DNA from 4 places in the Enterobacter sp. QK-SA4 genome. Region 1 is predicted to be linked to each of the others. Evidence: predicted binding sites of a transcription regulator. Region 1 holds the regulator's gene; each other region holds the start of a gene.
What was found. Region 1 encodes CRP, which controls carbon source genes, mostly activating them, when cyclic AMP is high. Its sites were predicted from a motif close to ATGTGANNNNNNTCACAT; they were not measured.
Positions count from the first base shown of each region.

Region 2: a site for CRP is predicted at 5,448-5,465, ahead of udp (uridine phosphorylase). Genes of this name have one in related genera too.
Region 3: a site for CRP is predicted at 3,328-3,345, ahead of AC1VYI_RS08345 (YfcZ/YiiS family protein). Genes of this name have one in related genera too.
Region 4: a site for CRP is predicted at 5,438-5,455, ahead of rhaS (HTH-type transcriptional activator RhaS). Genes of this name have one in related genera too.

Region 1 is NZ_JBXFXH010000007.1:388,544-396,563, forward strand. Features, by position in the region: gene pabA (aminodeoxychorismate synthase component 2) at 1-377, shown strand, start outside; gene argD (bifunctional acetylornithine/succinyldiaminopimelate transaminase) at 465-1,685, shown strand; gene AC1VYI_RS03295 (YccS/YhfK family putative transporter) at 1,682-3,769, opposite strand; gene crp (cAMP-activated global transcriptional regulator CRP) at 3,827-4,459, opposite strand; gene AC1VYI_RS03305 (OsmC family protein) at 4,771-5,175, shown strand; gene AC1VYI_RS03310 (phosphoribulokinase) at 5,242-6,111, opposite strand; gene AC1VYI_RS03315 (YheU family protein) at 6,142-6,360, opposite strand; gene AC1VYI_RS03320 (hydrolase) at 6,357-7,379, opposite strand; gene AC1VYI_RS03325 (ABC transporter ATP-binding protein) at 7,492-8,020, opposite strand, start outside.
Region 2 is NZ_JBXFXH010000007.1:176,892-184,911, forward strand. Features, by position in the region: gene yigL (sugar/pyridoxal phosphate phosphatase YigL) at 1-120, shown strand, start outside; gene AC1VYI_RS02355 (carboxylate/amino acid/amine transporter) at 203-1,102, shown strand; gene metR (HTH-type transcriptional regulator MetR) at 990-1,943, opposite strand; gene metE (5-methyltetrahydropteroyltriglutamate--homocysteine S-methyltransferase) at 2,181-4,442, shown strand; gene AC1VYI_RS02370 (dienelactone hydrolase family protein) at 4,527-5,333, opposite strand; gene udp (uridine phosphorylase) at 5,589-6,350, shown strand; gene rmuC (DNA recombination protein RmuC) at 6,490-7,947, shown strand; gene ubiE (bifunctional demethylmenaquinone methyltransferase/2-methoxy-6-polyprenyl-1,4-benzoquinol methylase UbiE) at 8,014-8,020, shown strand, end outside.
Region 3 is NZ_JBXFXH010000007.1:1,404,466-1,412,485, reverse strand. Features, by position in the region: gene fadJ (fatty acid oxidation complex subunit alpha FadJ) at 1-1,403, opposite strand, end outside; gene fadI (acetyl-CoA C-acyltransferase FadI) at 1,403-2,713, opposite strand; gene AC1VYI_RS08345 (YfcZ/YiiS family protein) at 2,938-3,222, opposite strand; gene fadL (long-chain fatty acid transporter FadL) at 3,595-4,917, shown strand; gene mlaA (phospholipid-binding lipoprotein MlaA) at 4,962-5,714, opposite strand; gene AC1VYI_RS08330 (formate/nitrite transporter family protein) at 6,030-6,959, shown strand; tRNA gene AC1VYI_RS08325 (tRNA-Arg) at 7,035-7,106, shown strand; gene AC1VYI_RS08320 (VasL domain-containing protein) at 7,156-8,020, opposite strand, start outside.
Region 4 is NZ_JBXFXH010000007.1:48,979-56,998, reverse strand. Features, by position in the region: gene cpxA (envelope stress sensor histidine kinase CpxA) at 1-637, shown strand, start outside; gene yiiM (6-hydroxyaminopurine reductase) at 739-1,413, opposite strand; gene sodA (superoxide dismutase [Mn]) at 1,608-2,228, opposite strand; gene rhaT (L-rhamnose/proton symporter RhaT) at 2,517-3,551, shown strand; gene rhaR (HTH-type transcriptional activator RhaR) at 3,552-4,400, opposite strand; gene rhaS (HTH-type transcriptional activator RhaS) at 4,474-5,310, opposite strand; gene rhaB (rhamnulokinase) at 5,611-7,080, shown strand; gene rhaA (L-rhamnose isomerase) at 7,077-8,020, shown strand, end outside.

The DNA.
Region 1 (8,020 bases):
TGGATGCTATCCAGTACTATGCCGGCAAGCTGCCGATCCTGGGCGTCTGTCTGGGCCATCAGGCGATTGCCCAGGCGTTTGGTGCCACCATCGTGCGCGCCGAGAAAGTGATGCACGGTAAAACCTCTCCGGTCACCCACGCCGGCACCGGGGTATTCACGGGGCTCAATAATCCGCTAACCGTGACGCGCTACCATTCCCTGGTGATTGACCCGTCGACCCTGCCCGACTGCTTTGAGGTGACCGCCTGGAGCGATACGCAGGAGATCATGGGGATTCGCCACCGCGAATGGGACCTCGAAGGCGTGCAGTTCCACCCGGAAAGCATCCTCAGCGAGCAGGGGCACGCGCTGCTGGCAAATTTCCTCAATCGCTGAATATCTGTTGCCTTGCTGTGATTTTTTATGCATATTTTGTGATTATATTTTCACAATAACTGTGACATAAAAATGGATGGTCATGACATGGCAACTGAACAACCAGCAATTACCCGCGCGACATTTGATGAAGTGATCCTGCCGATTTATGCACCGGCTGAGTTTATCCCGGTGAAGGGAAAGGGCAGCCGCATATGGGATCAGCAGGGTAAAGAGTATGTGGATTTCGCGGGCGGTATTGCGGTCACGGCGCTGGGTCATTGCCATCCCGCGCTGGTTGAGGCGCTGAAAACCCAGGGCGAAACCCTGTGGCACACCAGCAACGTGTTCACCAACGAACCGGCGCTGCGCCTGGGCCGCAAGATCATTGATGCGACCTTTGCCGAGCGCGTGCTGTTTATGAACTCCGGCACCGAAGCCAACGAAACCGCTTTTAAGCTGGCGCGCTACTACGCAACAACGCGCCACAGCCCGTACAAAACCAAAATCATCGCCTTCCACAATGCCTTCCATGGACGCTCCTTCTTTACCGTCTCCGTTGGCGGCCAGCCAAAGTATTCTGACGGGTTTGGCCCGAAGCCGGCCGATATTGTCCACGTGCCGTTTAACGATCTGCATGCCGTGAAAGCGGTCATGGACGATCACACCTGCGCGGTAGTCGTTGAGCCGATCCAGGGTGAAGGCGGCGTGACGGCGGCAACTCCGGAATTCCTGAAAGGGCTGCGCGAGCTGTGCGACGAACATAAGGCGCTGCTGGTCTTTGATGAAGTGCAGTGCGGGATGGGGCGTACCGGCGATCTGTTCGCGTATATGCACTACGGCGTTACGCCGGACATCCTGACCAGCGCCAAAGCGCTCGGCGGTGGTTTCCCGGTGAGTGCGGTACTGACGACGCAGGAGATCGCCTCCGCGTTCCACGTCGGCTCTCACGGCTCTACCTACGGCGGTAACCCGCTGGCGACCGCCGTGGCGGGCGCTGCATTCGACATTATCAACACGCCGGAGGTGTTGAACGCCGTGAGCGCGAAGCGCGAGCTGTTCGTAAAACACCTGCAAAAGATTGATGAGCAGTACGATGTGTTCAGCGAAATCCGCGGGATGGGGCTGTTGATTGGCGCCGAGCTGAAGCCGCAGTACAAAGGTCGCGCGCGCGACTTCCTGCACGCCGCCGCGCACGAAGGAGTGATGGTGCTCAATGCCGGGCCGGACGTGATGCGCTTTGCGCCGTCGCTGGTGGTAGAAGACAAAGACATCGAAGAGGGGTTAACCCGCTTTGCCTCGGCGGTCGCGAAGATCGTTAAAGGCTAATACTCGGTTCGCTTTAACCGACGCGTTAACCAAATGCCGTGATGCGGACGCTGACGCCATGCCACCGACGAAATGGTGTGCATGGTGTTCAGATGTCCCAGAACGCGCTGCAAATGCTGCTCCAGCGTGCTCATTGGCCCGTGGGTTAACGTCTCCGGCGCTTCCAGAATGTTTGAGTCGCCCGACTCGCCCGGCGCGTCATACTCCAGACGTTGCTGACACCTCTGCAACGCAATTTCACACGACTGCAAATAGCGCTGCGCCAGATCCGGCGTCAGCATCGTGTGCTCGCGCGCCAGCGTGGTCATGGCGTTAATGTGCTCGACGATAAACTGGCTGTGCGTCACCCAGAGCTTCATGTCTGCCAGATAGTGCGAGTTAAAGCCCGGCTCCTGCATCGCCTGGTTGAGCGAGTTAAACAGGGCGTTGTGCGCCTGGTTGACCTTCATCCGCTGATAGGCCAGCGGGGAGGGCTGCGGGTCGTCGCTCAGGATCAGGCGAATAGCCTGCTGGTCGGCTTCCAGCGCGTCGTGGGCGTTCTGCCTCAGCAGCCCGCTCTGCCACTGCGGCCACAGCCAGACCATTCCGCCAAAGGCAATCAGGCAGCCGATCAGGGTATCAATCAGCCTGGCGACAATAAACTGTTCGCCATTGAGCGTGAGCAGCTGCAGGGTATATACCGCCGTCACCGTAAAGCCCACCATCGCCCAGCCGTAATTTTTTCGGATAATCAGGTAGCTCACCAGCGTGATCGCCAGCATGCCTGCCAGGGTATAGCCTTCCGGCACGTGGAAGTGCAGCGTCACGCCCGCAATGATCAGCCCGGCCATCGTTCCGCCAGCCCGGTGCAGAATACGCACACGCGTGGCGCCGTAGCCGTTCTGGGTGACAAACAGCACGGTCATTAAGATCCAGTACGGTTTCGGCAGGTGCAGCGCCATGCCCATCAGGCTGGCGGTACTGAGCATCACGCTAATCCTGGCGGCGTTGCGCAGGGCGGACGATTTAAGAGAAAGATAGCTTTTGAGCGCGGGCAATAACGGAAGCCGTTTTTGCTTATCCGCCATCAGGTCGCGGGGATAAAGCGGGCGCTGCGTGCGCAACACGCGGGCGATGCGGCTGAAGTGCCAGGCGGCAAACTGGCCGACCGGGTTATCGGGATGCTGGCGGGCGATTTTCTCCAGCGCGCCCAGCTGTTTTTCCATGTTAAAGCGCGTCGGGTAGCGGTGGTAGAGAATATCATCGGCCAGCACGCGCAGACGTGCGGACACGGTTTGTGCGTTCCAGCGGATCACCGCTTCGGCGTGGCTGCGCTCGACCAGCTTTTGCACCTCCTGCGGGTGATGAAGGCTTACGGAGATGTGCTCCTGCAGATCCAGCCCGACCTGGAAGGTGCGCAGCAGCCGTTTGTATTCGTGGTTCTTGTTGGCGGCGAGCATATGCAGCTGCTGATAGCACTGGCTTATCAGGTCCACCACCTTCTGCTGGCGCGTCAGCAGCGGCGGTAAGGATTTTTCCGGGTCGGTATGCTGGGTGAGCAGGGTATATTTGGCTTCGCAGTAATCCGCAAGCTGCACATAGAGCAGGCTCAGGGATTCACGCAGCGGCTGTTCGCGCCACAGCCAGAACCAAAACCAGTTAAACAGCCCGTACCACAATGTCCCCAGGGCGTAGATCAGCAGCGGCTCCCACACCGGCATGTTCCCGGCGAGGCTCAGCGTGAAAATGGCCGCAATCAGCGAGGCGGGAAGCAGGCGGGCGTGCAGCGAACTGATTTCCGCCGTGACGCCGAGCGTCATCGCCAGCACGGTCAGGATCAGCGGCAGCGGGATATCCCGGGCAAGCAGAAGCTGCACGGCGAGGCTACAGCCGGCAAACAGGCAGCCACCGATAATCAGGCGTTTGAAAAAGCGCTTATGCGGCGTGTCCAGACCGGCGATGTTGCAGCAGGCGGGCACGAGGGAAAACAGCAGGCCTTGCTGAAGATGTCCGAGGATCAGGCCTATGGCCACAGGAAGACACAACACCAGCGTTTGCCGCAGTGCGTAGTTAACTTCCGGGTGATAGATCAGCCTGCGCCACATGGGGAGTAGAGACAAAAACGGCGTGACACCCTGCGGTGACACGCCGTTTGAGCGGAATTAACGCGTTCCGTAGACCACGATGGTTTTACCGTGGGCGGAGATCAGGTTTTGATCTTCCAGCATTTTCAGGATACGGCCCACTGTTTCACGGGAGCAACCGACGATCTGACCAATTTCCTGACGGGTAATTTTAATTTGCATGCCGTCCGGGTGGGTCATAGCGTCTGGCTGTTTCGCCAGGTTCAACAGGGTTTGTGCGATACGGCCGGTAACGTCCAGGAAGGCGAGGTTACCCACTTTCTCTGACGTGACCTGCAGACGGCGCGCCATCTGGGAAGAAAGACGCATCAGGATGTCAGGGTTAACCTGAATCAGCTGACGGAACTTCTTGTAAGAAATTTCAGCCACTTCACATGCTGTCTTTGCACGAACCCAGGCGCTACGTTCCTGGCCCTCTTCAAACAGGCCCAGTTCACCGATGAAATCGCCCTGGTTCAGATAAGAAAGGATCATCTCTTTCCCTTCTTCATCTTTGATCAGCACTGCCACCGAGCCTTTAACGATGTAATACAACGTTTCCGCTTTTTCACCCTGGTGAATCAGCGTGCTCTTCGATGGGTACTTATGAATGTGGCAATGAGACAAGAACCATTCGAGAGTCGGGTCTGTTTGCGGTTTGCCAAGCACCATGCGCTGTTATCCTCTGTTATAAGCTGTCACCAGAGTCATCAGATGCATCCGGACTCTGGGGTTGCAATCGAATTCTTACCCATACCCTGGGAAGTCGGCTACCGTAACGTTTCGCAGCCAGTAAAGTTTGATGTCCTCTGCATACACGTGTAACGTCAATGTATTACTGTAGCATCCTGAGTGTTTTAGCATAGCTTTCGCCGCGTGTCTCCTGGTGTCTCGCTTCAGCATGATGCAGGTCGCCTTCCATTGCGAGAAATGTAACGCACGCGTAATCTGTCACCAAAAATGCAACGTTGGAGTTAATGAATATGCAAGCGCGCGTGAAATGGGTTGAAGGTTTAACGTTCCTGGGCGAGTCCGCGTCAGGACACCAGATTTTGATGGACGGTAACTCCGGCGATAAAGCGCCAAGCCCAATGGAAATGGTGCTGATGGCGGCAGGGGGTTGCAGCGCCATTGACGTGGTGTCGATTCTGCAAAAAGGTCGTCATGACGTGACGGATTGTGAGGTTAAACTCACATCAGAGCGTCGCGATGAGGCGCCACGCCTGTTCACCCATATTAACCTGCACTTTGTGGTCACCGGTAAAGAACTGAAAGACGCGGCGGTCTCACGTGCGGTGGACCTGTCTGCGGAGAAGTACTGCTCTGTGGCGTTAATGCTGGAGAAAGCGGTAAAAATCACGCATTCGTATGAAGTGATCGAGGCGTGATTGATGGGGCATCGTGCGTGTTGATGCCCTCACCCTAACCCTCTCCCACTGGGAGAGGGAACATGCTCACGCGATCTGCTTCCCTTCCATCAGTCGCTCCACCAGCGGCGTCATGATGAGCTCCATCGCCAGCCCCATTTTCCCGCCCGGCACCACTAACGTATTCATGTGCGAAATAAACGAGCCCTGCAGCATTGCCAGCAGCCACGGGTAATCAATGCCTTCGAGATTGCGGAAATGGATCACCACAAAACTCTCATCCAGCGACGGGATGCTTTTGGCCGCGAACGGGTTGGAGGTGTCCACCGTCGGCACGCGCTGGAAGTTGATATGGGTGCGGGAGAACTGCGGCGTCAGGAAGTTAATGTAATCCTCCATGGAGCGCACCACCGAGTCCATCACCGCTTCGCGAGAATGGCCACGCTCGCTCATGTCACGCGTCAGCTTCTGGATCCACTCCAGGTTTACGATAGGAACCACGCCGACCAGCAGATCCACGTGGCGCGCCACGTCGTGTTGAGGGGTGACCACGCCGCCGTGCAATCCTTCGTAAAACAGGACGTCGGTGGGTTCCGGCAGCGGCTGCCAGGGGGTAAAGGTGCCCGGCACCTGATTCCAGGGTACGGCTTCATCATAGGTGTGCAGATACTTGCGGGACTGCCCTTTGCCGCTCTTGCCGTACTCTATAAAGGTTTGTTCCAGCAGGCCGAAGTCATTGGCTTCCGGGCCGAAGTAGCTGATGTGTTTACCCGAATCGCGCGCCTTACGAATGGCCATGTCCATCTCCGGACGCGTGTAGCGGTGAAAGCTGTCGCCTTCGACCTCCGCCGCACGGAGATTCAGCTGGGCGAAAATCTTGCGAAATGCGAGGCTGGTGGTGGTGGTTCCCGCACCACTCGACCCCGTAACGGCAATAACCGGATGTCTGGCAGACATAGCAACTCCCTGACTGAAAAGGGTGGAAGATCAGCCGTGAAACGCGTTGCGGGGCATGATATTGACCGTCTCATGCAGTTCTGACCACACCAGCACCACGTCGCCGCTTTTCAGCTGGCGCTTAACATCGTTGACCTTTTGCTCAAGCGAGCGTTCCTGTTCACCATAATCGGTGCCTTCGCGTAATACAAAGCTTTCAATCAGATTATCGAGCGTTTCGGGAGCCAGATCCTGCCAGGGAATAATCATTTTGCACCGTCCAGATAAGGGGTCAGCCAGTCAGGAATACGCGCCTCAAGCCACATTTTCGGGCGGCGCAGCGTGCCGCCGATAAACCCGACGTGGCCGCCATGCTCGGTCAACTGATAGTGAACGTTGTCGGGCAGGAATTCCTGAGCGGGGATCGAGTGATGATCCATAAACGGGTCATCTTTGGCATGAATAATCAACGTTGGCTGCGTGATCTTGCTGAGCAGCGGCATGGCGCTGCACTGACGATAATAGTCAATCGCATCGGCGAAGCCGTGGATTTTCGCGGTGATCAGGTCGTCGAATTCGCGAATGCGGCGCACCTTTTTCAGCTGGCGCAGGCTGACCGGCAGGGTATCCGGGTAGGCCTTCAGCTTACGCGCCGCGTTGGCCTTCAAAAGGTTGAGCAGGTAGCGCTGATAGACGCGGGAAAAGCCCTTATCCATGTGGTAGCTGCACTGCTCGAGCATAAACGGCGCGGAGACAATGACGGCGGCATCCAGCGGGACGCTTTCACCCTCTTTGGCCAGCAGACAGGCCAGCATGTTGCCGCCCAGCGAGTAGCCCACGGCGGCCGTTGGCTCGGTGCCATAATTTTCCCGCAGCCAGTGTAAAAACCACGTCCCGTCTTCGGTTTCACCCGAGTGATAAATGCGTTTCTGACGATTCGGTTCGCCGCTGCAGCCGCGAAAATGCATCACCACGCCGAGCCAGCCGCGCGCTTTTGCCGCCTCAATTAGCCCATGCGCATACGGGCTGTGCAGGCTGCCTTCCAGACCGTGGAAAACCACCAGACGCGGCTTATGGCGAGCCTGTTCCGGCGCTTCGCTCCAGGCGAGATCCAGAAAGTCACCGTCTGGCAGGTCAAGCCGTTGCCAGTGCGGGGTGAACTGAACCTTGCGGCGGATCAGTCGCGGCAGCATGGTCTGCAAATGGGGATTGGCCACGCCGCGCATAGGCACGAACTCAGTGCTGTCTTCGGCCGCAATGTCGAAGTCTGATGGAATGATTTGGGTCATAAGCGCGATGCTGATTCTTGTCGGAAATTTACGATACTTTCCGAATTGTACCCCGTTTAAGCTGGATTTCCGAACCCGGTACGGATTCTGTTCTTCAAACGGGGTAAACAGGTCAGTCAGCCTGCAGCATCGCTTCCAGCTGTTCCTGCGCGTCGAGCCACGCCATCTCGCACTCTTCGAGACTGGATTTGGTCTTCGCCTGGGTTTGCAGGCAGTCGGTCAGCTCAGCCTTGCGGCTCTGGTCATACAGGCCGCTATCGCCGAGCTTCTCTTCAACGATAGCCAGCGTGGCGTTGAGTTTTTCCATCTCTTTTTCGAGACGGGTAATCTCTTTACGCAGCGGCTGCGTCTGGGTGCGAAGCTCCGCTTCACGACGCTTCTGGTCTTTACGCGCCTGCGCGCTGTTGGCGTTGTCTTTCGCTGACTCTTCCGGCTGGTTTTCCTGCTTCTGCACGTCCGTCAGCCACTGCTGGTAGTCTTCCAGATCGCCGTCGAACGGTTCAACTTTGCCGCCGTGCACTAAATAGAGATCGTCCGTGGTGGAGCGGATCAGGTGACGATCGTGCGAAACCACCACCAGCGCGCCTTCGAACTCAATCAGCGCTTCGGTCAGCGCCTGGCGCATGTCGAGATCCAGGTGG
Region 2 (8,020 bases), 210 kb from region 1:
GGCTGCATCATGCAGAACGCGCACCAGCGTCTGAAGGATCTGCACCCTGAGCTGGAAGTGATTGGTTCTAACGCTGACAACGCGGTACCGAAGTATCTGCGTAAACTGTTCCTTGAATAAACTTCATTCGGTTGTTTATTGCTCAGTTGTCAACTAAAGAGTTCGCTACAATGCCTCTCCTTCTTTCTGAGAGACAAGCATTGTGGCGCTACTCATTATCACCACTATCCTGTGGGCCTTCTCCTTTAGCCTGATTGGCGAATACCTTGCCGGTTCGGTCGACAGCTACTTCTCGGTGCTGATGCGCGTCGGGCTGGCGGCGCTGGTGTTCCTGCCGTTTCTGCGCACGCGCGGACAATCGCTGAAAACGATAGTGCTGTATATGCTGGTGGGAGCGATGCAGCTCGGCATCATGTATCTGTTCAGCTTCCGGGCCTACGTCTACCTGTCCGTCTCCGAATTCCTGCTCTTTACCGTGCTGACGCCGCTCTACATCACGCTGATATACGATCTGCTGAGTAAACGCCGTCTGCGCTGGGGATACCTGCTGAGCGCGGCGCTAGCTGTGATTGGTGCGGCGATTATTCGCTACGACAAAGTGAGCGATCACTTCTGGACCGGGCTGATGTTCGTCCAGCTCGCCAACATCAGTTTCGCTATCGGCATGGTGGGCTACAAACGCCTGATGGAAACCCGCCCGATGCCGCAGCATAACGCGTTTGCCTGGTTCTATATGGGCGCCGCGATTGTCGCGGTGGCGGCGTGGTTTATGCTCGGTAATCCGCAAAAGCTGCCGACCACCGCCGTGCAGTGGGCCGTTCTGGTCTGGCTGGGCGTAGTGGCGTCAGGGTTGGGATACTTCATGTGGAACTACGGCGCTACGCAGGTAGACGCCGGTACGCTGGGGATCATGAACAACGTGCATGTCCCGGCAGGGTTGCTGGTCAACCTCGCCATCTGGCAGCAACAGCCGCACTGGCCGAGCTTCCTTATTGGGGGAGCGGTGATCCTGGCTTCGCTGTGGGTCCATCGCCGATGGGTCGCTCCGCGCTCCGCACAAACGGAAGATGGTCGCACGCGTGGTTCCGCGCTGAGCGAATAAACGCCTCCGTAATCGGCTGACGCTGCTCGCCATCGCGCACGGCGGCGTACAGTCGGCTCCACAGTCCTTCACCCAGGGTTTTGGTCTGCACCAGACCCTGGCGTTCAAAACTCTCCACCACCCAGTGCGGCAGCGCCGCGATACCCATTCTGGCCGCCACCATCTGAATCAGCAGCAGGGTGTTATCCACGCTTTTCAGCTGCGGACTGATGCCTGCCGGCTGCAGGAAGTGGCGCCAGATATCCAGACGACTGCGCTGGACCGGGTAAATCAGCAGCGTTTCTGTCGCCAGGTCTTCCGGCGTGATGCGCGTTTTGGCGGCCAGCGGGTGGTCCGGCGCCAGCACCAGGCGCACTTCATAATCAAACATCGGCGAATAGTGCAGGCCGCTGCGCGGCAGGATGTCAGAGGTCATGACCAGATCCAGCTCGCCCTGCTGCAGCGACGGCTGCGGGTCAAAGGTCACGCCGGATTTGAAGTCCATCTCCACCTGCGGCCACTTCTGACGGAAGTTCTCAAGCGCGGGGGTTAGCCACTGAATACAGCTGTGGCACTCAATGGCGATACGCAGTTTGGTCTGCTGCGGTTCGTTACACGCCTGCAGCGCGCTGGCGATTTGCGGCAGGACCTGATTCGCCAGCTGAAGGAGAATTTCACCCTGCGGCGTAAAGCGTAGCGGCTGGCTCTTACGCACAAAAAGACGGAAGCCGAGGCGTTGTTCCAGATCGCTGAACTGGTGAGAAAGGGCAGACTGGGTCTGGTGCAGCGTGGCCGCAGCAGCCGCGAGCGAACCGCAGTTCCGCAACGCTTGTAGCGTTTTCAGGTGTTTAATCTCGATCATGAAAGTCCTTCACTTCGCCATGAACATTTTGCGCTTGAGGAATATACAGTAACTGCCAATTATGGATGTGTAAACATCTGGACGGCTAAAATCCTTCGTCTTTTAAATTTATGGTGCGTTGGCTGCGTTTACTCACCCCGGTCACTTACTCATATAAGCTCCCGGGGATGAGCAAACTTGCCGCCTTCCCTAAATTCAAAATCCAAAGGATTTACAATTAATTAGAGGAAGAAAAACATGACAATCCGCAATCACACTCTCGGTTTCCCTCGCGTCGGCCTGCGTCGCGAGCTGAAAAAAGCGCAAGAAAGCTACTGGGCGGGTAATGCCACCCGTGAAGAGCTGCTGACGGTAGGACGCGAGCTGCGCGCCCGCCACTGGGATCAGCAAAAACAGGCGGGCATTGACCTGCTGCCGGTGGGCGATTTCGCCTGGTACGACCATGTTCTGACGACCAGCCTGCTGCTTGGCAACGTGCCGGCTCGTCATCAGAACAACGATGGATCGGTAGATATCGATACTCTGTTCCGCATCGGCCGTGGCCGCGCGCCAACGGGGGAGCCAGCGGCAGCGGCGGAAATGACCAAGTGGTTCAACACCAACTATCACTATATGGTGCCGGAATTCGTCAAAGGCCAGCAGTTCAGGCTGGCCTGGACGGAGCTTCTGGACGAAGTGGATGAAGCGCTGGCGCTGGGCCACCAGGTGAAGCCGGTGCTGCTCGGGCCGGTAACGTACCTGTGGCTGGGCAAAGTAAAGGGCGAGCCGTTTGACCGACTCAGCCTGCTGAAGGATATTCTGCCGGTCTACAAACAGGTGCTGAGTGAGCTGGGCAAACGCGGCATTCAGTGGGTGCAAATCGACGAACCGGCGCTGGTGCTTGAGCTGCCGCAGGATTGGCTCGATGCCTTCAAACCGGCGTATGACGCGCTCACCGGTCAGGTAAAACTCCTGCTGACGACCTATTTTGAAGGCGTGACGCCGAACCTGAAGACCATTACCGCGCTGCCGGTTCAAGGCCTGCACGTTGATCTCGTACACGGTAAAGACGATGTCGCGGAACTGCACAAGCGCCTGCCAGCGGACTGGCTGCTCTCTGCCGGGCTGATCAATGGCCGTAACGTCTGGCGCGCCGATCTCACCGAGAAATACGCACAAATCAAAGACATCGTCGACAAACGTGAGCTGTGGGTGGCCTCATCTTGTTCCCTGCTGCACAGTCCGATCGATCTGAGCGTGGAAACCCGTCTCGACCCTGAAGTAAAAAGCTGGTTTGCCTTCGCGCTGCAAAAATGTGAAGAGCTGACCCTGCTGCGCGACGCGCTGAACAGCGGCGACACGGCGGCAATTACCGAATGGAGCGCCCCGATCCAGGCGCGCCGTCACTCGGCGCGCGTGCACAACCCGGCGGTGGAAAAACGCCTGGCGGCCATCACCGCCCGGGACAGCCAGCGTCAGAGTCCGTACGAGGTGCGCGCTGAAGCGCAGCGTGCCCGCTTCAGTCTGCCCGCGTGGCCAACAACGACGATCGGCTCTTTCCCGCAAACGACGGAGATCCGCGGCCTGCGCCTGGACTTTAAAAAGGGCAATCTGGATGCGAATCACTACCGCACCGGCATCGCGGAACACATCAAGCAGGCGATTATCGAGCAGGAGCGCCTGGGGCTGGACGTGCTGGTGCACGGCGAGGCCGAGCGTAACGACATGGTAGAATACTTCGGCGAGCACCTGGACGGCTTCGTCTTTACCCAGAACGGCTGGGTGCAGAGCTACGGCTCCCGCTGCGTCAAGCCGCCGGTGGTTATCGGTGACGTCAGCCGCCCGGAAGCGATCACCGTGGAGTGGGCGAAGTATGCCCAGTCCCTGACCGACAAGCCGGTAAAAGGGATGCTGACCGGTCCGGTGACCATTCTCTGCTGGTCGTTCCCGCGTGAAGACGTGACCCGTGAAACCATCGCCAAACAGATTGCCCTGGCGCTGCGTGATGAAGTGGCGGATCTGGAAGCGGCAGGCATTGGCATTATCCAGATTGACGAGCCGGCGCTGCGCGAAGGCCTGCCGCTGCGCCGCAGCGACTGGGATGCCTACCTGCAGTGGGGCGTGGAGGCGTTCCGCATCAACGCTGCGGTGGCGAAGGATGACACCCAGATCCACACCCACATGTGTTACTGCGAATTTAACGACATCATGGATTCGATTGCCGCGCTGGACGCCGACGTGATCACCATCGAGACCTCGCGTTCAGACATGGAGCTGCTGGAGTCGTTTGAAGAGTTCGACTACCCGAATGAAATCGGGCCGGGCGTGTACGACATTCACTCCCCGAACGTGCCGAGCGTGGAGTGGATTGAAGCCCTGCTGAAAAAAGCGGCCCAGCGCATTCCGTCAGAACGCCTGTGGGTGAACCCGGACTGCGGACTGAAAACCCGCGGCTGGCCGGAGACGCGCGCGGCGCTGGCGAACATGGTGAAGGCGGCGCAGAACCTGCGTCAGGCGTAGCGGTGCTGGATTGCCGGGTGGCGACAACGCTTACCCGGCCTACCTATTGGCCCGGTAAGGCATAGCCGCCACCGGGCTTTTTTATTACGCTTTCTTACCGCCGTACTGGCTAAACCACGCCAGCATTCTCTGCCAGCCATCTTTGGCTGATTCTGCGTGATAGCTCGGACGATAATCGGCATTAAACGCGTGCCCGGCATCCGGATACACCACGATCTCCGCCTTCGCATTGGCCGCGCGGAGCGCATGGCGCATGGTCTCTACCGAATCCAGCGAAATGCCGGTGTCCTGACCGCCGTAAAGCCCTAACACGGGGGCATTTAACTCGGTGGCGATATCGACGGGATGTTTCGGTGAATTCAGCGTTTTTTCACCCACCAGTTTGCCGTACCAGGCGACAGCGGCTTTGAGCTGCGGGTTATGCGCGGCATACAGCCAGCTAATGCGTCCACCCCAGCAGAAACCGGTGACCAGAAGACGATGCGGATCGCCGCCGTTGCGCGCCGCCCAGCTGGCGACGTGGTCGAGATCGGCCAGCACCTGCGCGTCCGGGACTTTGCTGACCAGGTTGCTGAGCAATGTTGGAATATCGCTGTAGTCGTTCGGATCGCCCTGACGGAAGTAGAGCTCTGGCGCAACGGCCAGATACCCTTCCAGCGCCAGCCGGCGGCAGAGATCGCGAATGTGTTCGTGAACACCGAAAATTTCCTGTACCACGATCACGATGGGCAGCGGGCCGTCCGCCGATTTTGGCCGTGCGTGGTAAGCAGGCATGTTCTCTCCCTGCGTGGGAATGGAGGTCTCACCCGCGGTAATTGCCGCTTCTGGCGTCGACACGATGGTTGAAGCATGTGGGGCCGCAGCAGGTGCAAAACCGGTTTTTTCAGTCATGGCATTCTCCGTACCAATGAGTTAGCGCAAAGGTAAATATAGACACCAGGTTAACAACTCACAGTGCCTTAAACGGTCTATCTTTTGTGCAGCACCTGGCGATATAACTTGTTAATGTGATGTAAATCACTTTTTTATGGAAATTCAATGTAATCATTTTCATCCATGGTGAGGTATGTCACGAAAATATGCTTACTGCTTCTGTAAAGTACCGTTTTACTTCTTCTGACTAACCGACCCACAGAGGAGTCACCTATGTCTAAGTCTGATGTTTTTCATCTCGGCCTCACCAAAAACGATTTACAAGGGGCTACGCTCGCTATCGTCCCTGGCGATCCTGAGCGTGTGGAAAAGATCGCCGCGCTGATGGATAAGCCGGTCAAGCTGGCTGCCCATCGTGAGTTCACCACCTGGCGCGCAGAGCTGGATGGCAAAGCGGTGATCGTGTGCTCTACCGGTATCGGTGGTCCGTCTACGTCTATTGCTGTTGAAGAGCTGGCACAGCTGGGCATCCGTACTTTCCTGCGTATCGGCACCACCGGCGCTATCCAGCCGCACATCAACGTGGGTGACGTGCTGGTCACGACCGCGTCCGTTCGTCTGGACGGCGCAAGCCTGCACTTTGCACCGATGGAATTCCCGGCAGTGGCTGATTTCGAATGCACCACCGCGCTGGTTGAAGCCGCAAAATCCGTAGGCGCAACCACTCACGTGGGCGTAACCGCCTCTTCCGACACCTTCTACCCGGGTCAGGAACGTTACGACACCTTCTCAGGCCGCGTGGTAAGCCGTTTCAAAGGCTCAATGGAAGAGTGGCAGTCCATGGGCGTGATGAACTACGAAATGGAATCCGCAACGCTGCTGACCATGTGCGCAAGCCAGGGTCTGCGTGCCGGTATGGTGGCGGGCGTTATCGTCAACCGCACCCAGCAGGAGATCCCGAACGCCGAAACCATGAAGCAGACCGAAAGTCATGCGGTGAAAATCGTGGTGGAAGCCGCGCGTCGCCTGATCTAATCCTCTCTTCTGAAATCAAAGGCCGACGCGTTCGGCCTTTATTTTTTGCGTAGCGCCTCGCAGGAAAACCCTTTCAAACTGGACGTTTATACAGCACAATTCTATTTTGTGCGGGTAATACGTTGATGCAGGGGGCATTGTGGATATCTCGATCCTGATTTACGCGGTAATTGCGGTGGCGGGCGTGGCGATAGGCTGGCTCATTTCCAGCTATCAGCATGCACAGCAGAAGGCCGACCAGCTGGCAGAGCGCGAAGAGATAGTCGCTGAATTAAGTGCGGCAAAGCAGCAGCTTGCGCTGAGTAACCACTGGCGAGAGGAGTGCGAGCTGCTTAACAACGAGCTGCGCAACCTGCGAGATATCAACACCTCGCTGGAGGCCGATCTCCGCGAAGTCACTACCCGCCTTGAATCCACCCAGCTGCATGCGGAAGACAAAATCCGGCAGATGATCAACAGCGAGCAGCGCCTCAGCGAACAGTTTGAGAACCTCGCCAACCGAATTTTTGAGCACAGCAACCGCCGCGTTGACGAACAGAACCGCCAGAGCCTCAACAGCCTGCTGACGCCGCTGCGCGAACAGCTGGACGGTTTTCGCCGTCAGGTGCAGGACAGCTTTGGTCAGGAGGCCCGCGAGCGGCACACGCTGGCGCATGAGATTCGCAATCTCCAGCAGCTGAATGCGCAAATGGCGCAGGAAGCGGTCAACCTGACCCGCGCGCTGAAAGGGGATAACAAAACCCAGGGCAACTGGGGAGAAGTGGTGCTGACCCGCGTGCTGGAGGCCTCTGGACTGCGGGAAGGATATGAATACGAAACGCAGGTGAGTATCGAAAACGACGCCCGCTCGCGAATGCAGCCGGATGTGATCGTGCGGCTGCCGCAGGGTAAAGATGTGGTGATTGACGCCAAAATGACGCTGGTGGCGTATGAACGCTACTTTAATGCGGACGATGATTACACGCGCGAGTCTGCGCTGCAGGAGCACATTGCCTCCGTGCGTAATCATATTCGCCTGCTTGGCAGAAAAGACTACCAGCAGCTGCCGGGTCTGCGCTCGCTGGACTATGTCCTGATGTTCATCCCGGTAGAACCCGCGTTCCTGCTGGCACTCGACAGACAGCCCGAGCTTATCACCGAAGCGCTCAAAAATAACATTATGCTGGTCAGCCCCACCACGCTGCTGGTGGCGTTACGCACCATTGCGAACCTATGGCGCTATGAGCACCAGAGCCGCAACGCTCAGCAGATTGCCGATCGTGCCAGCAAGCTTTACGACAAAATGCGCCTCTTCGTGGACGACATGTCTTCAGTCGGGCAGAGCCTGGATCGTGCGCAGGATAACTACCGCCAGGCGATGAAAAAACTCGCCTCCGGACGTGGCAATCTGCTGGCACAGGCCGAATCATTCCGTAGCCTGGGGGTTGAGGTTAAACGCGAGATTAATCCGGAATTGGTCGAACAGGCCACCGCCCAGGACGACGAGTTTCGCCTGCGAGAAGGTGCGGACGAACAAAATACAAACAGTGAAGACAATACGTTAGCGGCGGATTTATCACCAGACGAGACTCCAGCGCGTTTCTTTCGCGGTGGTTGAAACGTAGGGCAAACGCGCCCAATCTGTTACACTTCACGAACATTTTACTGATAAGCAGGCTCTGAGATGGCTG
Region 3 (8,020 bases), 1.0 Mb from region 1:
TGCGGACTGGTAGTCGCGTGCGGAATAACTTCCACCAGCGGCATTTTTTCGACCGGGCTAAAGAAGTGCAGCCCAATCACCTGCTCAGGACGCGCGGCTTTCGCCGCGATATCGCCAATCGGCAATGACGACGTATTGGAGGCAAAAATGGTATGCGGGGCGCAATGTTGCTCAACGTCTGCCACCATCTGCTGCTTAAGCGCCAGATCTTCAAACACGGCTTCAATCACCAGATCGCGGTGCGCAAAACCGCTGTAATCCGTCGTACCGGAGATCATCGCCAGGGTTTTATCACGCTCGCTTGCCTTGATATGGCGGCGCTTGACCTTTTGATCAAGGTTCTGCCAGCTGTACTGCAGCGCGTGGTTGATCCCCTTAGGATTAATGTCTTTGATGCGTACAGGCAATTTGCCTTTGCTGGCGGTAACAAAAGAGATTCCGCCACCCATGAGCCCCCCACCCAGTACGCCAATGGCACGCAGCGGCGCAGGCTGCGCCTCGCTGCCCGGATCTTTTTTCACGTCCGTGCTGGCGAAGAAGATGCTGCGCAGCGCCTGTGACTGCGGCGTCATCGCCAGTTCGCCAAAGGCTTTGGCCTCCGCTGCATAGCCGCTGCTGCTGCCCTGCGACAGCCCGGTTTCGATCACTTCCAGGATCCGCTTTGCCGCCGGGTAATTGCCTTTGGTTTTTTGTTCGGTCTTTTTGCCCACCATGTTGAACAGGAGCGTTCTTCCCAGCGGACCGGCCAGCACGCGCTCGCGTACCGGCAGAGGACGTTTTGCCTGACGCCCTTTCAGCGCAAGCTCAACGGCGGCCTCCAGCAAAATGGACTGCGGCACGACGTCATCGACCAGACCGGCTTTCAACGCCTGACGGGCACGCAGCTGTTTACCGGTTAAGATCATCTCCAGTGCCGTGCTAACGCCCACCAGGCGCGGCAACCGTTGCGTTCCGCCGGAGCCAGGCAGCAGGCCCAGCTGCACTTCCGGCAGGCCCAGAATCGTTTTCGCATCGTCGGTGCAAATCCGGCTGTGACAGGCCAGCGCCAGCTCAAGCCCACCGCCCAGACAGGCGCCGTGGATTGCGGCAATGACCGGGATCGGCAGGCCGCCGATCTCCGCCATCACCTGCTGGCCCTGACGCGCCAGCTCTTCGGCTTCCAGAGCGCTTTGCGCCCGGGCGATCATGTTGATATCCGCGCCGGCGATAAAGTTATCCGGCTTGGCAGAGATAAAGACCAGACCACGAATCGCTTTGTTGTCGCGGATCTGCTTTAGCATCGCGCGCACCTGAACACCAAATTCGGCCTTCAGGGTATTCATCTTTTCATCAGGCACATCAATAGTGATAACGGCCACGTTATCGAGGCGAACCGTCAGATTAAATGCAGATGGCATATCCATTATTCAGCCTCCAGAACCATTGCTGCGCCAAGGCCACCCGCCGCACAGGCGGTAACGAGGCCAAACCCTCCGCCGCGGCGACGGAGTTCATGTAATGTTTGCGTGATCATCCTCGCCCCTGTGGCGGCAAACGGATGACCGTAGGCGATAGAGCCGCCCAGCACGTTGAATTTACTCTGATCCACTTCGCCTGTGGCATGGGCGCGGCCCAGCACGTCGCGCGCGAAACGCTCGCTTGCCAGCAGCTGTACGTTTGCCAGGGTCTGCGCGGCAAACGCTTCGTGCATATCAATCAGGGTTAAATCAGCCAGCGTCAGCCCCGCGCGCTCCAGCGCCAGCGGCGTGGACCACGCCGGACCTAACAGCATGTCCTGCCAGACATCAATGGCGGTGAAGGCATAGCTGCGTAAATAGCCCAGGGGAGTGATGCCCAGCTCCTTCGCGCGGGATTCGGTCATCAGGATCACGGCGGCGGCGCCATCCGTCAGCGGCGTGCTGTTCGCCGCCGTCACCGTGCCGTGTTTGCGGTCAAACGCCGGGCGGAGTTTTGCGTAATCCGCCAGCGTTGAGGTGCCGCGAATATTGTTGTCCTCCGCGAGCGGTTCACGGTAAGGGGGGATATAGGCGGTCATGACCTCGTCGGTCAGCTTGCCTTCCGACCAGGCTTTTGCCGCAAGCTGGTGCGAGCGATGCGCCAGGGCATCCTGCTGCTCGCGGGTAATGCCGTACGTTTTTGCCATCTGCTCGGCGGTATCGCCCATGCGCAGGCCAGTAGAATATTCCGCTACGGCAGGCGGCACGGGCATGAGGTCGCGCAGGCGTAAACGCGAGAAGAGCTTGAGTTTCTGACCCGTCGTGCGGGCTTTATTGACATCCACCAGGATGCGCGCCAGCTTTTTACTCACGCCAATCGGCAGCACCGAAGAGGAGTCCGCTCCACCCGCGATCCCGGCGCGAATAGTGCCCGCCATCAGGCTTTCAGCGACGTTAGCCACGGCCTGGAAGCTGGTCGCGCAGGCGCGACTGACGCTGTAGGCATCGGTATGGACGTTCATCCCGGTACCCAGTACGATTTCACGCGCAATATTGGGGGCTTCAGGCATCTGCACGACCTGACCGAAAACCAGCTGTTCGATGACCTCAGGTGGAATTTCGCTGCGAGCCAGCATCTCCCCCACTACCATTTTGCCCAGGTCAACGGCCGGTATGCCATGAAACGCCGTTGCCTGCCGCGCAAACGGCGTGCGCAATCCACTGACTATGGCAATGCGATCGCCCTGACGGGTAATAAGCGGTAATGCCTGACTCATAACACTCCCCTGTAAAAAATTTTCGCCAACATAAAGTGGTCTGACCTGATAATAGTCTTAACCATTTTTTTACATTCAGCCAATCGGGGAAACGAAAAAGTGCGAGCTAAAACACAGAGAAGAAAAAGAAAATGCCGGCGTGATAAAAGCAAAACGGTAACCCTGAGGTTACCGTTTTTGATGTTTGAGCCCTCTCCCGTGGGAGAGGGTTCCGGCCGCAGAAATTAACGCAGGCCCAGCTGGAAAATCAGCGTTTCCGCTTCGCAGGCGAAAACAAAGTCGATGTCCAGCTTCACGCCGCCTTCCACTTCGGTAAAGGTTGACTTGATTTCACACGGATCGGATTCAACGTCACGCGCACGCTTGCTCAGCGCGGTCAGGGTCTCTTCCGCTTCAGCGCGGGTAGTGAACACGCGGCTGTAAGACGCGGTGCAATCGGAGTTGTCCATGATGGTCCCAACATCCATACAGCAGCAAACCGGGGTTTCATCAGCACTGCATTTACTCATAGCTCAATTTCCTCTGTATTCGCGCAGAGCGCGAGATAAACACGATGCTGATATTTTACGCCCCGGCGCGGGCTCTCTCCAGCCGTTAATGGCGCAAAACCGGTTAAGTGACCAATATCACACTAAAAAATGATCTAAAACAAAAACCACCCTTTTGGGTGAGTCGCGATGGTCACAATTTTGCCAAGCAGATCTCGTTTCACGAAACATGTTTGAAAATATTAATAAACAAACTTGCAACATTCAGGCTGGTCGGACCTATACTCTGGCCACTGGTCTGATTTGTCTGTCATACCTCAGACCCTACACTTCGCGCTCCTGTTACGGTATGTAACAATTATTGAATAAAAATAACTCAATGAGGTTATGGTCATGAGCCAGAAAACCCTGTTCAACAAGACTGCGCTGGCAGTCGCAGTGGCACTCGTCTCCACTTCCGCCTGGTCAGCGGGCTTTCAGTTAAACGAATTTTCTTCCTCTGGCCTTGGCCGCGCGTATTCAGGGGAAGGCGCCATTGCTGATGATGCGGGTAACGCGAGTCGTAACCCCGCGTTGATCATGATGTTCGATCGTCCGACCTTCTCTGCCGGAGCAATTTTTGTCGATCCAGGTGTTGATATCTCGGGCCGTTCTCCGACAGGTGCCGATCTGAAATCGGATAACATTGCCCCAACGGCATGGGTTCCAAACATGCACTTTGTGGCGCCGATTAACGACCAGTTCGGTTGGGGCGCATCCGTGACCTCTAACTACGGTTTAGCAACCGAGTTCAATAACGACTATGCAGCTGGGGCGTTTGGCGGTAAAACCGACCTCGAAACCCTGAACCTGAACCTGAGCGGTGCTTACCGTCTGGATAATCACTGGAGTTTCGGCGTTGGCTTTGACGCTGTGTATGCTAAAGCGAAGATCGAACGTTACGCGGGCGACCTGGGCAAAGTCGTCGCTGGCTCAGGCGCACTTCCACCAGCCCTGGCACAGCGTGTGGCTGGTATCCCAGCAGATACTCAGATCGCTTATCTGAAGGGCGATGAGTGGGGCTTTGGCTGGAACGCCGGTATCCTTTATGAACTCGATAAAAACAACCGTTACGGCTTAACCTACCGTTCCGAAGTAAAAATCGACTTTGATGGAGATTACAAAAGCAGCCTCCCTTCTGCTTATAACCAGATCCTCGGCAACTTCGGTCTTCCGATGGGAACCAATGGACAAACCACTGGCGGCTCTCTGAGCCTGCACTTACCAGAAATGTGGGAATTGTCAGGTTATAACAAAGTGGCGCCACAGTGGGCAGTTCACTATAGCCTGACCTACACCAGCTGGAGCCAGTTCCAGGAGCTGAAGGCGACCAATAGCAACGGCGACACGCTCTTCTATAAAGATGAGAGCTTCCGTGATGCTTACCGCATCGCGCTGGGGACAACCTACTATATGGATGACAACTGGACATTCCGCACCGGTATTGCCTTCGATGATAGTCCGGTACCAGCAGACAAACGCTCTATCTCGATTCCCGATCAGGACCGCTTCTGGCTGAGCGCTGGTGCGACCTATGCATTCAACAAGGATGCTTCTATTGATGCGGGCATATCTTATATGCACGGTCAAAAAGTTAACTTCAAGGAAGGTCCGTATGAGTTCTCTTCCGAAGGTAAAGCCTGGCTGTACGGCATGAACTTCAACTACGCGTTCTAATCGCGCTGGAATCAAAAAAGGTGAGCATTGCTCACCTTTTTTATTTACTCCGAATCGATATCTTTTAGTTCGTTTTCGATCGCTTTCGCGTTTGGATTCTCTTCCGGCTTCAGCTTGCCGCCGTTGGCAATAAAGTCATGATTCTGGAAGTACGCTTCGCGCACCATAATGTACGGATCAGAAGACTGGCGCAGCAGACCATCAGAGTCGAGCAGTTGCGCGCGAGTTTCAATCCCTTCCACCGTCCATTTACCCACCGACAGCGGCCAGGTCAGCCACGACAGGACCGGATACAGCGTATCCACCATATCGCCGCCATCATCACGGAGGGTGAAACTACCGTAGAACGGTAAATGCACGTACGGACCATACCCGACGCCATAGTGTCCCATCGTACTGCCGAAACGGTGCGGCTGTTCACGCTGCAGCTTCTGGTTAGCCATACCTGCAACATCAATAAAGCCACCCATCCCCAGAATGGAGTTCAGGAAGAAGCGAGTAAAGTGGACCATCCCCTGATACGGGTCGCCCTGCAGGAAGTAGTTCACCATGACCGCAGGCTCTTCGAGGTTGCTGGTAAAGTTACTTAACCCGTTACGCGCGGGTTGTGGAACATAATCGCGCCATGCTACTGCCACCGGACGAACCACATACGGGTCCAGTACGTTGTAGTTGAAGCTATACATTGAGCGGTTAAATCCTTCGAGAGGATCGGAGCGTCCCGTTTGCTCCCCGGAGCTGGCGCAGCCCACAAGCATCGTCGCGCCAAGCGCAAGCGCCGACAGCCGAAGTTTCATAAATATCTCCCTGTTCAGTATGGCTATCGTTGATTGCCATCCGTAACGGAGCCGTTGACGCTCCGTCTGTAAACGTGCAAGTGATTGTAACAGCACGTTTACCGATGTCTATGAGCACAATTACGGGCAGTAACCACCGTGACTCTGATCTCAGCATAGCCTGGCTTTTGGAATTCGTTTCGCTGGCAATTTTATAATGTCTTTGAAAGAGATGTATCACCTTTGTTGTCATTGCAGCCAAATTAAGAGCATCCCCACAGGCATCCCGACAAAAGCCGCTACGCTTAACAGAAAGATCAACCTCCGGGAGCAGATATGAAAGATGTAGGCGAAGAAAAAATTGGCGAGAGCACTGAGGAGCTTGAAATTGAAAGCGAGGAGAAGGCGCGCGGCGAGAAGATAGAAATTGATGAAGATCGCCTCCCCTCCCGCGCAATGGCCATCCACGAGCATATACGCCAGGATGGTGAAAAAGAGATGGAGCGCGACGCGATGGCCCTCTTCTGGTCAGCCATCGCTGCCGGGCTATCAATGGGCGCATCTCTTCTTGCGAAAGGGATATTTCATGTGCAGCTGGAAGGCGTGCCCGGTGGATTTTTACTGGAAAACCTCGGCTATACCTTCGGCTTTATTATTGTCATCATGGCCCGCCAGCAGCTGTTTACCGAAAACACGGTGACCGCCGTTCTGCCGGTGATGCAAAACCCCACACTCGGTAATTTCGGTTTATTGATGCGGCTCTGGAGCGTGGTCCTGCTGGGTAATATCATTGGCACGGGCATCGCGGCATGGGCGTTTGAATATATGCCGATCTTTGATGAACCCACCCGGGATGCGTTTGTGAAAATCGGCATGGACGTGATGAAAAACACGCCGGTCGAGATGTTCTCAAACGCCATCATTTCTGGCTGGATTATCGCCACGATGGTCTGGATGTTTCCTTCCGCGGGAAGCGCCAAAATTGTGGTGATCATATTGATGACCTGGCTAATTGCGCTGGCTGACACCACGCATATTGTGGTCGGTACCGTTGAAATCCTCTATCTGGTCTTTAACGGTACGCTTCACTGGAGCGATTTTTTCTGGCCGTTTGCCCTTCCGACGCTGGCGGGAAACATTTGCGGCGGAACGTTTATCTTCGCGCTGTTAAGCCATGCCCAAATTCGTAACGACATGTCGAACAAACGCAAAGCTGAGCTTAAGGCACGGGAAAATGATGATAAATCGACAAAAAAATCGACCTGAATGGTGACTCTTTGAGCAGTCAGGCGGCGATGCGCTTAACGCAAAGTGTAAATAAGGCTATACTCGTGCCGCCTCGTCCCCTTAGTTAAATGGATATAACGAGCCCCTCCTAAGGGCTAGTTGCAGGTTCGATTCCTGCAGGGGACACTTTACCCCCCCGCTTTTTCCAGTACATTCATTTGTCCACCGCCAGAATTCATTGAGCAGAAGAATCCTGTTTTATTTGAGCGTAACGCGTTGCCAGCTGCTTAAGACGCAACTCCAGTTGAGTCTTTTCAGCTTCGGGAAGCGCATCTCCTGCTGGGTGCTGCGACAGGCGCCTGAGTTGTTCTTCAGCCGGTATCGTCTGGTTGAATGACTGTATAGTCGAAAAAACTACGGATTTAAGCTCGCTTACCGTGATGTATTTTCCTTTTTGCTCGTCCAGGCTACTCAGCCGATGACTCAGCTGTTGAAGCGTCATCATTCCCTGATACCAGCTGTTCATTGCGTCGACAGGTAACGCTGCCGCGTTAAATTTTTGCTGCCACTGCATTGTGAGCGGTTTCGCCTCCTCCGGCCATAATGTCTGGAGCTGCTTTAACAGCTGAAGGCTGTAGGAAATATTCCAGTCAGGAGGCAGTTTATCCAGGCGGGCAAGCTGCTGCTGCGTGTCTGTGATAAACGTGGACGGTAAAGTACCTCGCAGTGTTAACGCGTTTTGCTGCACAGGCGTGAGCACTTCGGGTAACGGAGCCAGAGAGGCAAAAGCCTGAGTCGCCAGGGGGTCGGGTCTGGAAAAAGAAACCCATCCCCACGCCACAGCGATACAAACCACCAGCGTGGAACACATCCCGGCAAAAAAGAGCTTCCACTGTCTGACAGACACGGGGGCTGTCGTGCGATCCTCTCCATTCGGCTGATTTTCCTGATGCACAACATATACCCACTTCACCTCTTCGATCGGTTCGGCTTTATCCAGAGGCGATTCGCTATCGGGCTTCATGTTCACATTCAAATCGGACGTCTCATTACTGCTTTCCAGCCGTTCAGCATTTGAACGTATCAACGTTCGTAACGTA
Region 4 (8,020 bases), 340 kb from region 1:
CTCGCACGAGCTGCGTACCCCGCTTACGCGCTTGCAGCTTGGCACTGCGCTGCTGCGCCGCCGCAGCGGTGAGAGCAAAGAGCTGGAGCGTATTGAAACGGAAGCGCACCGCCTGGACAGCATGATCAACGACCTGCTGGTCATGTCGCGCAATCAGCAGAAAAATGCGCTGGTCAGCGAAACGGTGAAAGCGAATCACCTCTGGCACGAGGTGCTGGACAATGCGGCGTTCGAAGCGGAACAGATGGGTAAATCCTTCACCGTCAACTTCCCGCCGGGCCCGTGGCCGCTGTACGGTAACCCCAACACGCTGGAAAGCGCGCTGGAGAACATCGTGCGTAACGCCCTGCGCTACTCGCATACGAAGATTGAGGTGGCGTTCTCGGTGGATAAAGACGGGATCACCGTCATTGTCGATGACGACGGTCCTGGCGTCAGCCCGGAAGACCGCGAGCAGATTTTCCGTCCGTTCTATCGTACCGATGAGGCGCGCGACCGGGAATCAGGTGGTACGGGACTGGGTCTGGCGATTGTTGAAACTGCCATGCAGCAGCACCGTGGCTGGGTGAAAGCCGATGACAGTCCGCTGGGTGGACTACGGTTAACGCTGTGGTTACCGTTGTATAAGCGTTCTTAGTTTTCCCCTCATCCTACACCTCTCCCCATAGGGGAGAGGTGACTGCTCAGTGAGGTTTTTTCACCCTCGCCCTTTGGGGAGAGGGCCGGGGTGAGGGGCAGTTATTTCCCCCACAACCTCCGCGAATTGTCCTCGATCTTGCTGCTTAAACGCCGCTTCTGCATCGTTCTCGTCCAGCTGGTTGATAGCCCCGCCGCCGACAGCAGGCGGTGATACTGTTCGTCGTCAAACGGCATATGCCAGGCAATGGCGCAGGCGTCATAAACAGACACATCGCTCAGGCGCGACGCCAGTTCAAGCGGGGCGTCCGCTGAAATCTGCCCAGCCAGCACCACGCGATACAGCCAGCCGGTTTTACCCGCCTTTTGCAGCTGGGCCGACATATCCTGAATACCGAAATGGTAGTTGAGCTTGAAGCACGGCGAGCGCGGCTGCGTCACCTGAATCAGGGCATCGCCCCAGCGGTAGATATCACCGATAAACACGTTCTTTTCGGTGAGCCCTTCGGTGGAGAGATTCTCGCCAAACGCGGGGGCGACGAAGAGGTCCGCCTGCTCGGGGAATTCGGTTTTCCAGTGCTGGTAGTGTTCGCGCGGGTAGTGGCACAGCGCGCGATCGGGCCCACCGTGGATTTTCTTTTCGGCCTGCTCGTCACCCGCAAGCCCGAGGTCGGTTAACGTCAGCTCACCGTCGACCTGAATTTTGGCGATGGCACTCGGGCGGCTGCCGTCGTACTCCCTTACCTTGCCTGTAAATACATTCACCGGATAATGCATCGCTGCTCCTTTTATGCCCTAAATAATTCGAGTTGCAGGAAGGCGGCAAGAGAGTGAATCCCCAGGAGCTTACTCAGGTAAGTGACTGGGGTGAGCGAACGCAGCCAACGCACCTGCAACTTGAAGTATGACGGGTATACAGATACAAAAAAAGCGAGTCATAAGACTCGCTTCTCACAGGCGTCAATGCAACCTTATTTTTTAGCGGCGAAACGCGCTGCTGCTTCGTCCCAGTTCACCACGTCCCAGAAGGCTTTGATGTAGTCCGGGCGACGGTTCTGGAATTTCAGGTAGTAAGCGTGTTCCCACACGTCCAGGCCCAGGATTGGGAAGCCGGATGCGCCAGAGATTGCTTCACCCATCAGCGGGGAGTCCTGGTTAGCAGTAGACACTACCGCCAGCTTGTCGCCTTTCAGAACCAGCCACGCCCAGCCAGAGCCGAAACGGGTTGCAGCGGCTTTTTCGAATTCCGCTTTGAAGTTGTCTACGGAGCCGAAGTCGCGCTCGATAGCCGCTTTCAGGTCGCCCTGCAGGGTGGTACCGGTCTTCAGGCCTTTCCAGAACAGGCTGTGGTTAGCGTGGCCGCCAGCGTTGTTACGCAGAACGGTTTTCTTGTCCGCTGGCAGCTGGTCCAGCTTGGTGATCAGCTCTTCAGCAGACAGGTTAGCGAACTCTGGCAGGCTTTCCAGCGCGGCGTTCGCGTTGTTCACATAGGTCTGGTGGTGTTTAGTGTGATGGATTTCCATCGTCTGCTTGTCGAAATGCGGTTCCAGTGCGTCGTAGGCATACGGCAGGGATGGCAGTGTATAACTCATAATCCTCTCCATTATTGTCGGGCGGCACAGCTGTTAATGCCGCGTAAGCAGTTGGTTCATTATAGTTAATTAAATGATATTGAAAATGATTATCAATGCCGTAGTTTTTATAAGGTTATTTGATTTTTGCCTTATCACAAAATTGTGAGTCTGCTCACCCGGTTAACGTGCTGATTGCCATCCAAAACTAAATTGCGGCAACAGTCTGAAGGTTCCTGAACTGCCTAATTTTTACACTCATCAAGCCGGGGGGAAGCCACCGGCTATAAAAACGATGAGGACGTAAAAATGAATCATGCGATTACGATGGGTATCTTCTGGCATTTGATAGGCGCGGCCAGTGCAGCCTGTTTCTATGCCCCGTTTAAAAAGGTGAAAGGGTGGTCGTGGGAAACCATGTGGTCAGTTGGCGGTACCGTGTCCTGGCTGATTTTGCCGTGGACCATTAGCGCCATGCTGCTCCCGGATTTCTGGGGCTACTTTACTTCCTTCAGTGCCTCCACCCTCCTGCCAGTGTTTCTGTTCGGGGCGATGTGGGGCATCGGCAACATCAATTACGGCCTGACCATGCGCTACCTCGGGATGTCGATGGGTATTGGCATCGCAATTGGCATTACGCTCATCGTCGGCACGCTGATGACGCCCATTCTTAACGGCAATGTCGACGTGTTGATCAACACCAAAGGCGGGCAAATGACGCTGCTTGGCGTGCTTGTTGCGGTGATAGGCGTGGGTATCGTCACCCGCGCGGGACAGTTGAAAGAGCGCAAGATGGGCATCAAAGCCGAAGACTTTAACCTGAAGAAGGGGCTGCTGCTGGCAGTGATGTGCGGCATCTTCTCGGCGGGCATGTCGTTCGCCATGAACGCCGCAAAACCCATGCACGAAGCGGCCGCCGCGCTGGGCGTCGACCCGCTGTACGTGGCGCTGCCAAGCTACGTGGTGATCATGGGCGGCGGCGCGTTGGTAAACCTCGGCTTCTGCTTTATTCGTCTGGCAAAAGTGAAGGATTTGTCGGTAAAAGCCGATTTCTCACTGGCAAAATCCTTAATCATCACCAATGTGCTGCTGTCGATGCTGGGCGGCCTCATGTGGTATCTGCAGTTCTTTTTCTACGCCTGGGGCCACGCCAGCATCCCACCACAGTACGACTACATAAGCTGGATGCTGCATATGAGCTTCTACGTGTTGTGTGGCGGACTGGTTGGGCTGGTACTGAAGGAGTGGAATAACGCCGGGCGTCGTCCGGTGGGCGTGCTGAGCCTGGGCTGCGTGGTGATTATTATCGCGGCCAATATCGTGGGCCTCGGCATGGCGAACTGATTACGCTGCCTTTCGACTGCGATGACGCCACTGAACCGGCGTCATCCCCACCTCGCGGTTAAACACCACCGAAAAGTAATTACTGTCCTCAAATCCGCTGCGCATCGCCACTTCACTGACCATCAGCTCGGTATGCTGCAACAGGTACTGGGCGTGGCAGATGCGCAGCTGACGCAGGTAGTGGTTGACCGTCATCCCCGTCTGGGTGCGGAACTGCTGGCGCAGCGCGCGCTCGCTGCACTGCTCCTGCTCGCAAAACTTTTCCAGAACGAAACTTTTGTTCAGGCTGCCCGCAAGCCGGGCAATCAACTTGTCCAGCAGCGCTTCCTGGACGGTTGCGGAGGGGTTATCGGTCGCGTAACGATGACGTTTGAGGGTCATCACCAGCTGGGCGAACAGCAGTTCCGCCATCGGATTTGCCACGGGATCGTGCTTCTGGCTCTCCTGCTCCAGCTGGGCGATCGTCTGGCGCACCTGAGCCATGCCGTTGCTGCTTAAGCGCCAGTGGGGTTCGCCTCTGGCATTGAGAAAACCGGGGATATGGGCCGGCCAGTCGACATTCAGTTTAAGCCTGTCCGGACAGTAGATAACGTTCTGCAACACCAGATCGTTAACCGAGGCGTAAGCGTGTTTGTCTTCGGCGCGGATGTAAAACAGATCGCCACGCGTGATGCGGTAGGGCCGGTCGTTGAGGATGTGTAAGCCGTTGCCGCGCCATACCAGCACCAGCTCGCAAAACTCGTGGGTATGCTCGGCAAAGACATTTTGCGGGTAGCGGTCGGCCACCGCGACGGCCTGACTCGCGGAGGCAAAAAAATCATCTTTGCGAAGAATTAACTGAGCGGCCACACCACCACCTCTACGGTGAATAACCGGATATTATTAGCCTTTTTGCGGCAATAAAACGGTGATTGCATTCGCGTTACTGGAGTGAAGCATCCTTTCCCTGACGGATATCGCGCGGCGACCAGCTAAATTCCCGGCGAAACAGCGTTGAAAAGTGATTGCTGTCGCCAAAACCACAGCAGTAGGCAATATCCGTGACGCTTTCGTCGGTGTGACGTAAAAGATGACGCGCTTTGATCAGGCGCAGACGGTTAAGGTAGCGCTGCGGCGTCAGCCCGGTGTGCTGCTTAAGCTGGCGATGCAGGGTGCGCAGGGACAGTGAAAAATCATCCGCCAGCGTCTCCCAGCAGACATCCTCGGTGAAATGATCTTCCAGCCAGGCCATCAGATGGTTCAGGCGCGCGTCGTTATTTTCCAGCCCTTCCACAAGGCTGCTGCGACGCAGCAGCACCAGCAGTTGCATAAACAGCAGTTCGCGGGAGGCAATAGCATACGTCTCCTGCCCGCCCTCGCTCTGCGCCAGTTGATTCACCAGCTGGCGCACCTGCTGCAACGTGGACTGATTGACCCGCCAGTGAGACGGGTAGTGTCCATCCTGCTCCTGGGGCAGTAGCTTGTTCAACCCCGACAGAAACTGGAACGCGTCCGGCGAACGATAGAGCACGTTGGTCAGGCACAGGTTGTCGGTATGTTCATACAAATGCCTGTCGTGATCGCGCACGAAGCACACCATACCGCCGCTGATGGTGTAGGGCTGGCCGTTGAAGACATGAATACCCGTTCCATGCTCGACAATCACAATTTCATGAAAATCATGATGATGTTCAGGAAACGCAGCCTGCGGGAGCCGGGGCTCTATCGCAACCGGAGACGTTCCCGACGGGAAAAAATCGACGCTGTGCAATACGGTCATAACGGCCCCCACCAATGAGGAAAGTTCTCGAATAGTAATTAAGGCCTTCCGCACTCACCTTAAATTTTTGACAGCAAACGGCGCAAAAGCCGTCAGTTTTTCAAGAAACAGACGGAAAAACCGGGAAATGCGGTCAGCGTCACATTGCCAGAAACCCCTGCCATAACAGGAAATTGTGAACTTCCTCACGATCATCTTTGCTTTCTTGCCAGCGCGAGATTCGTGCTGTCAGTGACGAGAAGGTGGTCTTTTCGTCCCTTTTTTACACTCAGCACCAATGACTTAAGAAGGGACCTGACCATGACTTTTCGCCATTGTGTGGCTGTCGATTTAGGCGCATCCAGCGGCCGCGTAATGCTCGCCACCTGGGACTGCGATCGGCGCATACTTACGCTTCGCGAAATGCACCGTTTCGCCAACTGCCTGCAAAAACAGGACGGTTTTGATACCTGGGATATTGATGCCCTGGAAGCGGAGATCCGCACCGGGCTGAACAACGTCTGCAATGACGGCATTCGCATCGACAGCATCGGCATCGATACCTGGGGCGTGGACTACGTTCTGCTCGACAGCCGCGGCGAACGCGTCGGCCTACCCGTCTCGTATCGCGACAGTCGCACCGACGGGCTGATGACACACGCCATCGCACAGCTTGGCAAGGACAACATCTATGGCCGCAGCGGTATTCAGTTTCTGCCGTTTAACACGCTCTATCAGCTGCGCGCGCTGGTTGAGCAGCAGCCGGAGCTGGTCAAAAAGGTGACGCATGCGTTACTCATTCCGGACTACTTAAGCTATCGGCTGACCGGCAACATGAACTGGGAATACACCAACGCCACCACCACGCAGTTGGTCAACATCAACACCGATAGCTGGGATGAAACCCTGCTGACCTGGACGGGCGCCTCTCCCTCCTGGTTCGGCACGCCAACGCACCCCGGAAATGTGATAGGTCGGTGGATTTGCCCGCAGGGGAATGAAATCCCCGTCGTTGCCGTCGCCAGTCACGATACCGCCAGCGCAGTAATTGCATCCCCGCTGGCCAGTAGAGACGCGGTCTACCTCTCGTCCGGCACCTGGTCGCTGATGGGTTTTGAGAGCAAAACGCCGTACACCAGCGACGCCGCGATGGCGGCGAACATCACTAACGAAGGCGGTGCCGAAGGGCGCTACCGCGTTCTGAAGAACATCATGGGCCTGTGGCTGCTTCAGCGCGTGCTGAAAGAGCAAAACGTTAACGACCTGCCCGCGCTTATCGCAGAAACCGAAAAGCTGAAGGCCTGTACGTTCCTGATTAACCCGAACGACGACCGCTTTATTAACCCGGTGCATATGAGTGCCGAAATCCAGTCCGCCTGTTTCGAAGCCGGGCAGCCGGTGCCTTCCCGTCCTGCCGAGCTGGCGCGCTGTATTTTTGACAGCCTCGCCCTTCTCTACGCGGATGTACTGAGCGAGCTGGTCGACCTGCGAGGCGCACCGTTCAGCCAGTTGCATATCGTGGGCGGAGGCTGCCAGAACCAGCTGCTGAACCAGCTCTGCGCCGATGCCTGCGGCATCACCGTGGTGGCGGGTCCGGTGGAGGCTTCGACGCTCGGCAACATCGGTATTCAGCTGATGACCCTGGACGAACTTTCTGATGTCGATGAATTCCGTTCGGTGGTCACCGCGAATACCTGCCTGACCACCTTAACCCCCAATCCCTGCCATGAAATAGCCCGCTACCGGGCGCAGTTTCAGCAAAAACGACTGACTAAGGAGCTTTGCGCATGACCACTCAATTAGAACAAGCCTGGGAGCTGGCTAAACAGCGTTTCGCCGCCGTCGGCGTGGATGTCGAAACGGCGCTGCGCCAGCTCGACCGTCTGCCCGTCTCTATGCACTGCTGGCAGGGTGATGACGTCGCCGGCTTCGAGAACCCGGGCGGTTCTCTGACGGGGGGGATTCAGGCGACGGGTAACTATCCGGGCAAAGCGCGCAACGCCACCGAACTGCGTGCCGACCTGGAGCTGGCGCTGAGCCTCATCCCGGGGCCAAAACGCCTGAACCTGCATGCGATTTATCTGGAGTCCGACGCACCGGTAGCGCGTAACGAGATCAAACCGGAACACTTTAAAAACTGGGTGGAGTGGGCGAAAACCAACAAGCTTGGTCTGGACTTTAACCCGTCCTGCTTCTCGCACCCGCTGAGCGCCGACGGTTTTACCCTCGCGCACGCCAACGACAAAATCCGTCAGTTCTGGATCGACCACGTGAAGGCCAGCCGCCGCGTTTCGTCGTATTTCGGCGAGCAGCTCGGCACGCCGTCAGTAATGAACATCTGGATCCCGGACGGCATGAAAGACATCACCGTCGACCGCCTGGCCCCGCGTCAGCGCCTGCTGGCCGCGCTGGATGAGGCCATCAGCGAGAAGCTGGACCCGGCGCACCACATCGACGCCGTGGAGAGCAAGCTGTTCGGCATTGGCGCCGAGAGCTACACCGTCGGCTCGAACGAGTTCTACATGGGGTACGCCACCAGCCGCCAGACCGCGCTGTGCCTGGATGCCGGTCACTTCCATCCGACCGAGGCGATCTCCGACAAAATCTCCGCTGCCATGCTCTACGTGCCGCGCCTGCTGCTGCACGTCAGCCGCCCGGTGCGCTGGGACAGCGACCACGTGGTGCTGCTGGATGACGAAACCCAGGCGATTGCCAGCGAAATTATCCGTCA